Regions from separate parts of the Nonomuraea terrae genome, predicted to be linked through region 2. Evidence: riboswitches for the same ligand, from Rfam matches in the RefSeq annotation. Region 2 holds a riboswitch; each other region holds the start of a gene.
What was found. Region 2 has a riboswitch for cyclic di-AMP ahead of ACIBP6_RS02170 (hypothetical protein). Riboswitches for the same ligand answer to the same signal wherever they lie in the genome.

Region 1 (3,264 bases), 590 kb from region 2:
CCGCTCCATGGCCAGGCCGGTGCCGAGCAGCAGGCCCTCGGCCCCCTCCAGGAAGACCGCGCCGCCGTCGTCGCCGACCAGCAGCGGCGGCGGATGCCCGGCGCTGGTCCAGCGCAGCCGCCATCGTCCCCGCTCGCACCGCTCGGCCAGCGCCAGCACCAGCGTGGCCATCAGGTCGCCGGCGATGTACGGCAGCGCCTCGTCGAGCCGGGCGACCACCCGGCTGGGTGACGTGCGCTCGGCCCAGGCCATCGTGCGCAGCATGTTGCGGATCTGCGACATGTCGGCCGCGGCCTGCAGGTCGTGGCCCGTCACGTCGCCGATGACGAGCGCGGTCAGGCCGCCGGGCAGCGGGAACGCGTCGTACCAGTCGCCGCCGACGCGGGAGCCGCGCGGCGCGGGCTGGTAGCGGGCGGCCATCTCCAGCTCCTCGATCGCGGGCAGCGGGCTGATCAGGTGGCGCTGCATGGTCTCGGCGATGCGGCGCTGCACCTCGTACATGTCGGCGTTGTCCACGGACAGCCCGGCGCGGCCCGCGATGTCGTCGATCAGCGACAGGTCCGGCATGTCGAAGTCGGGAGTGGGCGCGCACCGGGCGAGCGAGATCGCGCCCAGTACGCGGCGCGGGGTGCGCAGCGGCGCGATGACCACCGAAGTGGGCCTGATGTGGTCGAACAGCCTGCGCTGGAAGACGCAGAACGGTGACCCGTCGCGACTCGCCAGGTCGTGCCCGGTGAGCAGGACCGAGGGGCTGCCGCGCAGCACCCGGGCCATCGGCGAGTGGGAGAGCTCGTCCGATGCGGGCAGCACCCCCTCCCACTGCCTCGCAATGGCGTTGTCCTCCCTGTTGCCGGAGACGATCGAGACCCTGCGCAGCTCGCCGCCGGGGCCGAGCAGGTCGATCACCGCCCAGTCGGCCAGCCGGGGCACCACCAGCCGGGTGAGCCGCCGCAGTGCCTCCTCCTTGTCCAGGGTGGAGGCCAGCACGGTGCTGATCTCGGCCATCAGTGACAGCCGTCCGGCCAGTTCCTCGAGCACGGACAGGTGGGCCGCCTGCTCCTGTTCGATCGCCTTGTGCCGGCGCAGGTCGTAGAAGAGCACGACCGCCCCCAGGCGGCCGTCCAGCTGGATCGCCGCCCCCATCAGGCCGAGGGGTATGAGCTCCCCGTCGCCCCGGACGAACCACGTCTCCTCGGTGTGCACGCTGTCGGCCATCTCGAGCGCCTGGATCTGCGGGCACTGGCTCCGGGGCAGTTTGCTGCCGTCGGGGTTGCGGTGCAGCAGGTCGTGCGCGTCGGCGCCGATCAGCTCGCGGGCGGAACGCCCCAGCACCTGCTCGGCGTACGGGTTGATCATGATGATCCGGCCGCACTCGTCGAGGATGTAGAGGCCCAGGTGCACCCCGTGGAGGAGTGCTCGCATGAGTTCCTGGCTGAGCCCGTACCTCTCCGCAGCGGGAACGGCGTCGCTGGGTTCCATAGTGATCCCACCATCACACCTGTCCGGCCCTGTCCAGCGGGCCATACGGGACCCACGATTTCGCAAAATGTCGGGCGCCTTCACGGACAGGTCAGGCAGTCAACCCATCCGTCACACCCACCCCTTCTGTCCCGTACGAATGGCGCCGCGTCGGCTGAAGGCCGCAAACTTTACCCAGCCCAGAGTCCCGGCATACACGGGGTTTCAGCGCCTTTAAGGCGAAAAAACACGCGATTCCGATACGTACCACTTGCACTCCCTATGGAGAGGTGCATACCTTTTTACCTATTCGCGGCAAAGGTCAGATGACCTCTCGTCGCTTCGTTGACAGGACCGTACGCCGCTCCCAGATCGGGAGCCGTGCGGCCGCCGAATCCGCCTCTCGCGGAACCGGGGACCCACCTTTCTGGGGTGAATCGGACACCAGCCGCACGCTGCGCCCGTAGGGCACTTCCAAGCCCGAACCCGTCAGCTAACCCGGTAGGCGGCATGGAAGCTAGGAGTCAATGCCCTCATGCTCGTCCCCCGTACCCTGAAGAGTCGCCTCGATCTGCCCGTCAAGCGTGTCGGCCTCGCCGTCGGCGGCGCCGTCCTGGCGGCGTCCACCGCCTTCGCCGCCCTGCCCGGCGCCGCGCAGGCCGCGCAGGTCACGCCCGCCGACCGCGCTCCGGCGCCCGCCGCCGAGGCCGGGCCCCTCACCTACGGTCTCGACGTCTCGCACTACCAGCCCACCTACGACTGGGCCGACAGCTCCGCGCAGTTCGGCATCATCAAGGCCACCGAGGGCACCGACTTCGTCGACTCCTCCTTCGCCAGGCACTGGCGCGAGCTCGGCAAGAAGGGCATCGTCCGCGGGGCCTACCACTTCGCCCACCCGGGCAACGACGCCGTCAGCGAGGCCAAGCACTTCCTGTCCGTGGTGAACTCGCAGCCCGCCAAGGCCGGCGACCTGCTGGTGCTCGACCTGGAGAGCGCCGACGGCCAGTCCGTCGACGAGGTCAACGCCTGGGCCAAGACCTGGCTGGGGTACGTGAAGGAGAAGACCGGGATCACCCCGATGTTCTACAGCGGCTGGAACTTCGCCGACACCTACGGCAAGGGCCTGTCGGAGTACCCGCTGTGGGTCGCGCACTACAGCAAGGCCAGGGGCCAGGTGAGCCCGCCCGCCGACTGGAAGTCGTGGACGATCCACCAGTACACCGACTCCCCCATCGACCAGAACGTCTCCGCGCTGACCGTGAACCAGCTGCGTGACCTGGGCCGCCGTACCGCCTGACCACTTCCCCGCATGAGCGCGGTCCCCGCGGCCGCGCCCGGCGGGGCCCCTCCCCGCGCCGACAGCCACGCGCATCGGACGCCGGGGCGGCGGCCCCGTCGGGCCCCTCGCACACCAGGAAGCCACGGCCGTGCGGCCGTGGCTTCCGGTTGTTGGACGTCGGTCGAGCCGCGTCACGCCGGGGCGTAGACCCGGTGGACGAACTCGGCCAGCTTGCTGTCGGGCAGCTCCTTGGCCAGGTCGGACTCGCTGACCATGCCGACGATCCGGTGGTTGTCGATCACCGGCAGGCGCTTGATCTGGTGCTGCTCCATCTTCTGCAGCGCCTCCTCGACGCTGGTGTGAGCCTCCACCCACACCAGCCCGCGGGCCAGCTCGCCCGCCGTGGTCGTGTCGAGGTTCTTGCCCTCGGCACAGCATTTGACCACGATGTCCCGGTCGGTGATGATGCCCTTCAGCCGGTCGTCCTCACCGCAGATCGGCAGCGAGCCGACCGACATGTCGCGCAT
Region 2 (3,264 bases):
AGTTTGGTGATCTCGGCCACGATGTCCGGCCACAGCGCTCGGGGCAGGTCGTGGCCCATCCCCGGATACGTCACCAGCCGGGCGCCGGGGATGGCCGCAGCCGTGGCGCGCCCGCCGGCCACCGGGACGAGCGGGTCCTCCTCGCCGTGCAGCACCAGCGCGGGCACCCGAACCTTCGCCAGCGCCTCGGTACGGTCGCCCGAGGCGTTGATGGCGGCCAGCTGACGGCCGGTGCCCGCCGGGTCGAAGCAACGGTCGTAGGCCAGCCCGGCCCGCGCCCTGATCAGCTCCCGGTCCAGCTCGTAGCCGGGCGACCCGATGACCGACCAGGTCACCACCGACTGGTCCATGACGCCGTCGCGGTCGGACGGCGGCCGGGACAGCAGCGCCCCCATCGCGGCCTCCGTGGGCGGGGCGACGCCGGGGCCGGGCGTGGACATGATCGAGGTCAGGCTCAGCACCCGCTCGGGGTGGCGGATGGCGAGCGTCTGGGCGATCATGCCGCCCATCGAGGCGCCCACCACGTGGGCGCGGGCCCAGCCGAGGGCGTCCATGAGCCCTGCGGTGTCGTCGGCCATGTCGTCCAGCAGGTACGGCGCGGGCTCGCTGCGGGCAGGCACGCCCGCGTCGTGGAAGTGCGTGGACAGACCGGCGTCGCGGTTGTCGAACCGGACGACGTGGTGTCCCTGCTCGGCCAGGAGCCGGCAGAACTCTTCGTCCCATTGGATGAGCTGCGCGCCGAGCCCCATGACGAGGAGCAGGGGCCGGCCGTCGGGGGAGCCGAAGCTCTCGTAGGCGATGTCGATGCCGTTGGCGGGTACGCGGGTGGTCACGCGCACCAGAATGACATTCTGGTGCGCGTGCGTAAAGCCGTCAGCCCGTCGCCGCGGGGGTGCCGGCAGGAGTCGTCGTGGGGGTCGCCGTGGGGGTCGCCGTGGGCTCGGGCTTCGGCGGCTTGGCCGGGTTGTTGTCGCGCTCGGCCCAGGCGCGGGTGGAGAACGGCACCGGGTGGTTCTTCTTGCCCAGGCCGGGGCCCCACTTGGTGATGACGTAGTCGATCTTGATGTGGCCGAGCCCGCCGTTGCCGTTGACGTACAGCGTGTTCGGGTTGAACCGGCCGCCGGTCAGCTCGGCGAAGGTCTTGCCGTCGAGGTCCAGCATGATGCCGCGGCTGGAGGGCTCGCCGGGACCGCGGTCTCCGACGAAGAACGGCATCTTCTTGCCCTTGTAGATCACGTAGCCCTCGGTCATCAGCGGCCAGCTCGGGCTGGCGGCCATGCCCTTCTGCATGGGCTTGCCGCTGGCGGGCAGGCCGGTGTCGCCGGCGCGGCCGGAGGCGTCGTCCCAGAAGTACGACGCGGTGGTGGAGCCCTTGAGCAGGATCTTCTCGGGCGTGTCGCCCGTGTCGCACGTGTCGGCGTGGGCGGCGGCCGTGCCCGAGAAGGTCAGTGCGGCGCAGAGGCCGGAGGCGGTGAGCAGGGCGAAGGAGCGCATGCCGGATCGAGCAGTCATGAAAAGGTAGAACCCTTCACGAGGAGACGGGGGAATTGCGCTTTATCGGGAAGCGCGCAGCAGGGCAGAACGCCTGAAGTGGGGATGCTGCGCGGAGCGCAAGGTTCGAGCCTGGGGAAGGGGACCGCTCAGCGGTCGGCCGTCACTACGTGGCCTGGGGGTACGACGCGGTGATGCATGAAATGGTGTGTCCTCTCCATCACGCCTACCGGGTTAGCTGACGGGTTCGGACGTGGAGATGCCCTACCGGCGCGGCGGCCGGATTCACCCCAGATGGTGGGTCCCCGGTTCCCGGAACGTCCGGGATTCGGCGCCAGCCGGTCGTCCCTTTGGGTAAGGACAAGGTCACCGGCTGGTAGTGCGTAAGACTTTAACCATTGATCACGACACAGGCAAACGAATCGTCATGAATCGGAAGAAGATCTACCTAATGGGACAAAAGGAAAGGGGGCGCGGACTCGCCGCACCCCCGGTGAATTCGGGCCTCAGCCGCCGCTCTTGCGCCTGAACGATCTTTTACTCGCGGCCGGACCGTGCGCCCCGTGGATCTTGGACGCGTCGCCGCCCCTGCCACCTGCGCCGCCGCTCGCGTTCTGGTTGCGCTTGCGCTCCAGTGCCTCGCGGAACCTGCGCTTCATCTCGTCCTCGGGAGTTTCGCTGACTTCCGGCTCCGGTGTATCCGCCATGAGGACCTCCAAGCTGTTGGGGACACTCACAGCTTCGCACGGCATGGCGTACGGCGCGAAACCGGCCTCCCAGACGGACGAGCCCGCCCGCGTACCGCCGCGATCGCCATCAAACGGGCTTATTACCGCAAATCGGTAGTAATCCGACAGCCTGCGGAAGGGTGTCGTCGCGCGGACCCGGTCACGTCCGGGAATGTGGCCCGCATCGGATCGCCCAGTTCGGGACCGCTCACCTGGACGCCTTCCTGCGGCGGTGCAGAGGATGGACATGGAGCCGCAATCGCCACGGGCGAGTGCGGAGATCAGAGAGGAGGCGTACATGTACGCCGAGCTTTTCGCACTTCCTCCTCCTCGAAGACGCCGTCGCCGCCGCCGTGAGCGCGACTGGTACCGCTACCGTCGGCGTCGCCGCCGCGACCGCGACCACTACGGCTACTACTACTGAGGGAGACGAAGCGGCTGGCTCGGCGTGCCCGGCCGCTTCATGCCGGAGCCGCGCGTTAAGACCCGGCGGAAGGCCAGCAGACGGAAGACCGGATCCGGCCCGGCGCCGCCCTGACCGTGCCCCGTGAACGTGGCCTCACCGCTCGCCCGCAGCCCGTGCCGCGCCGCCTCGGCGACGACCGTCCCGGCCCGGTCGGACGGATCCGGCCGCCCCCCAGGCCCGTGGGAAGCCCGTTTGTCCACGGTCGTCACGAACACTCCCCCGTGCCGCAGCACCCGCCCCGCCTCGGCGATCACCGGCCGGGCGTCGTCGAGCAGGTGCAGCAGCCAGATCGTGGTGACCGCTTCCACCGCGCCGTCGCGTACGGGAAGCCGCCGGGCGTCGCCCAGCGCCACGCCGACCCGACCGGCCGCGATACGCGCCATCCCGGCCGAGGCGTCCACCCCGAGCACGCGCAGCCCCCGCGCGGCCAGCTGCGCGCTCACCAGCCCGGTGCCGCAGGCGACGTCGAGCAGGGTGCCGCCGTCGGCGACCCCGCCGACCAGGCCGTGCACGGCCTCGGCGGCGGCCCTGGCGCGCGGGAGCCCGCCCCGGGTCTCGTCGTAGCGCGCGGCCTCCAGG
Region 3 (3,264 bases), on a different contig from region 2:
CTGAGCGAGGCGGATCTCGCTCTGCTGGCGGAGCTGGCCAAGGGGGTCACCGTCGACCGGGTGGGCAGGCGGCTCGACATCAGCGGCCGCACCGTACGCCGGCGGCTGCGCGCCATCTGCGACCGCATCGGCGTGGCCACGGCGATCGAGGCCGTGGCCTGGGCGGCCCGCCGTCAGCTCATCTGAGCCCGCTCAGTCCGCGATGCGTACGGCCCCCGCGTACGGCCGGCCCTCGATCGCGGCGATGCGGACGACGTCACCGGTCCGCGGCGCGTGCACCATCATGCCGCCGCCGAGGTAGATGCCGACGTGGTGCAGGTCGTTGTAGAAGAACACCAGGTCACCGGCGCGCAGCTCAGAGCGGTCGATGTGCCTGCCGGACGTCCACTGGCTGCCGGTGTAGTGCGGCAGTGCGATGCCCACCTGCCGGTAGGCCGCCATCACCAGCCCGGAGCAGTCGTACGAGCTGGGCCCCTCGGCGCCCCACACGTACGGCTTGAGCTGCTGCGTCAGCGCCCAGCGCGCGGCGGCGGCGGCCTTGCCGTCGCCCGGGACCGGCAGGTTGACGCGGGTGGCCCGGGTGCCGGGCCGGCCGGCTTCGCCGAGCGCCCGCTGGAAGAGGTTGCTCTCGATCTTGGTGACCAGTTTGGTGATCTTGTCGCGCTTGGTGTCGATGTCGGAGACCAGTTTCTCGACCTCTTCGATGCGCGTCTTGGCGCCGGCCCGTGCCCGCTCGGCCGCGTCCATGGCCTTGAGGAGCTGGGTGACCTCCTCGCCCTGCTGCTGCTCCAGCGCGTACGTGGTGGCGGCCTGGTCGAGGAACTTCTCGGGGTCCTCGGCGGAGGTGAAGGTCAGGGCCCGGCTCAGGCCGCCGGTGATGTAGGCGTTCTGGGCCAGGGCGATGGCCTTGGCGCGCTTGGCGGCGAGATCGGCCTCGCTGGTGGCCAGCGTCTTCTGCGCGGCCTCGGCGGCCTTGCGCGCGGTCTTGAGCTTCTCGCGCTGGCCGTTGTACTGCTCGGCCAGCGTCTCGATATCGGTGTGCATCTTCTCGACCTGGTCGGCCAGGTCCTGGAGGGAGGGCTTGGGGTCGGCGGAGGCCGAACCGACGGGGACGGCGAGCAGCGTCGCGGCGACTGTGAGACTCACCACACCGAGAAAGCGTGATCTCCGCCCGCGTACGGACGGACGGGCGTGTCTGCCTTGGCGCTCGCGCAAGCGCTTCACCAACCAAGCTCCTCTCGTAGACGCCTACCGGGTTAGCTGACGGGTTCGGGCCGGAGCAGCCCTACCGAGCGATCTCGGATTCACCCCTTGTGGTGGCGTTCTGGGGAGGCCACCGGCGGGTCCCCGGCTCCCCTCGCGGGGATTGGGCGTGTCTCCCGCGTGTGGGGACACACGGGGAACATCGTCGCTGGACACTAATGCACTCCGGGTTCGTGCTCAACCGGAACTGCCGACTTCGTCGGCCTTTCACCGCTGGAGAGTCGCGAGGTGAAGGCGTGTACTCCCGTGCACAACGGGCATTTTGCCCTGATTGTCACGCTTCGGTGCCCGACGATTGGGGTCCGGGCGCGTGTCCACCTGGCCACAAGATGTAACAAGATGGGGCGGGACATGGGAGTTAAGGCTGAGCCGTAATGACATCTGTACGCTGGAGAGCCATGGAGCAGGTGGCCGAACCGACGTTGTCCGAGACCGCGGTGGTGGTCCGGCGCGCCCGTACCCCCGACGTGCGGACGATCAGGCGCCTCGTCGACACCTACGCGGGCGCGGGGCCGCGGCTCCTGGAGAAGGCCACGGTGACGCTGTACGAGGACGTACAGGAGTTCTGGGTGGCCGAGCGGGGCGGGCAGGTCGTCGGATGCGGCGCGCTCCATGTGCTGTGGGAGGACCTCGCCGAGGTCCGCACCGTCGCCGTGGACCCCGCGTGCCGGGGCATGGGCATCGGCCACCGCATCGTCTCGGCGCTGATACAGCAGGCGAAGGATCTGGGGCTGAGGCGTGTATTCTGTCTGACTTTTGAGGTCGACTTCTTCGCCAGACACGGCTTTCGCCGGATACAGGGCACGCCGGTCTCACCCGAGGTGTACGCCGAACTCCTGGCCTCGTACGACGAGGGTGTTGCGGAGTTCCTCGATCTGGAGCACGTGAAGCCGAACACCCTGGACAACACCCGCATGCTGCTGCATCTCCCATCGGGTGACGCGGACGCTGACCACATGGAAAGGTGATTGTTGATACCTATGTCGATACGTTGGGCAGCACAGGCATGTGTCCTGACACGTGCCACATGCGCACTTGAAGCGAGGTGACACGGTGAGCACCGGACAGCCGCCGTATCCGCAGAACGAATCCGGCGAAAATTCTGCACCCGGCCCCTACGGGCAGCAGAACCCGGGCCGCCATCCTGGCGAGCCCGACCCGGACGCGACTGTGGTCGGCTACCGGGTGGACGATGCCTACGGGCAGCAACCCCCCTACGGACAGCAAGGCTACGGCCAGCCCCAGCAGGGTCAGCCTCCCTACGGCCAGCAACCCCAGTACGGCCAGCAGCCCGACTACGGGCAGCAGTCGCAGGCCCAGCCCGACTACGGCCAGCAGGGCTATGGTCAACAGGGCTACGGCCAGCAGGCCCAGCCTGACTACGGTCAGCAGCAGGGCTACGGCCAGCCCGAATACGGCCAGCCCGAATACGGCCAGCCCGATTACGGCCAGCAGGGCTACGGCCAGCAGGCTCACGCCCAGCAGCCCCAGTACGGGCAGCAGCCGCAGGCCCAGCCCGGCTACGGGCAGCAATATGGCCAGCAGCCCCAGTCCCAATCCGACTACGGGCAGCAGCAGTACGGGCAGCAGCCGCAGTCGCAACCCGATTACGGGCAGCAGCAGTACGGGCAGCAGCCGCAGTCGCAACCCGATTACGGGCAGCAGCAGTACAGCCAGCCCGACTACGGCCAGCAGGCCCAGCAGGGTCAGCAGGGTTACGGTCAGCAGCCGCAGTCCGGCCAGCAGCCCCAGTACGGGCAGCAGCCCGACTACGGCCAGCAGCAGTCGCAACCGGGCTTCGCCCAGCCGCAGTACGGCCAGCAGCCGCAGTCGCAACCCGACTACGGTCAGCAGGGCTACGGCCAGCAGGCTCACGGCCAGCAGCCCCAGTACGGGCAGCAGCCGCAGTCCCAGCCCGGCTACGGTCAGCCGCAGTACGGCCAGCCCGGCTACGACCAGCAGTACGGCCAGGGCTACGGCCAGCCGCAGCAGCCCGCGTAC

Region 1: another riboswitch for cyclic di-AMP. It lies ahead of ACIBP6_RS04900 (glycoside hydrolase family 25 protein); the one in region 2 lies ahead of ACIBP6_RS02170 (hypothetical protein).
Region 3: another riboswitch for cyclic di-AMP. It lies ahead of ACIBP6_RS32430 (C40 family peptidase); the one in region 2 lies ahead of ACIBP6_RS02170 (hypothetical protein).

The regions. Positions count from the first base shown of each region.
Region 1 is NZ_JBITLL010000001.1:1,035,979-1,039,242, reverse strand. It holds gene ACIBP6_RS04905 (SpoIIE family protein phosphatase) at 1-1,479, opposite strand, end outside; cyclic di-AMP (ydaO/yuaA leader) riboswitch at 1,837-1,981, shown strand; gene ACIBP6_RS04900 (glycoside hydrolase family 25 protein) at 1,994-2,755, shown strand; gene ACIBP6_RS04895 (CBS domain-containing protein) at 2,929-3,264, opposite strand, start outside.
Region 2 is NZ_JBITLL010000001.1:449,967-453,230, reverse strand. It holds gene ACIBP6_RS02175 (alpha/beta fold hydrolase) at 1-833, opposite strand, end outside; gene ACIBP6_RS02170 (hypothetical protein) at 874-1,512, opposite strand; cyclic di-AMP (ydaO/yuaA leader) riboswitch at 1,700-1,835, opposite strand; gene ACIBP6_RS02165 (DUF5302 domain-containing protein) at 1,998-2,198, opposite strand; gene ACIBP6_RS02160 (hypothetical protein) at 2,518-2,643, shown strand; gene ACIBP6_RS02155 (class I SAM-dependent methyltransferase) at 2,637-3,264, opposite strand, start outside.
Region 3 is NZ_JBITLL010000006.1:646,844-650,107, forward strand. It holds gene ACIBP6_RS32425 (LuxR C-terminal-related transcriptional regulator) at 1-186, shown strand, start outside; gene ACIBP6_RS32430 (C40 family peptidase) at 193-1,149, opposite strand; cyclic di-AMP (ydaO/yuaA leader) riboswitch at 1,231-1,383, opposite strand; gene ACIBP6_RS32435 (amino-acid N-acetyltransferase) at 1,662-2,231, shown strand; gene ACIBP6_RS32440 (RDD family protein) at 2,317-3,264, shown strand, end outside.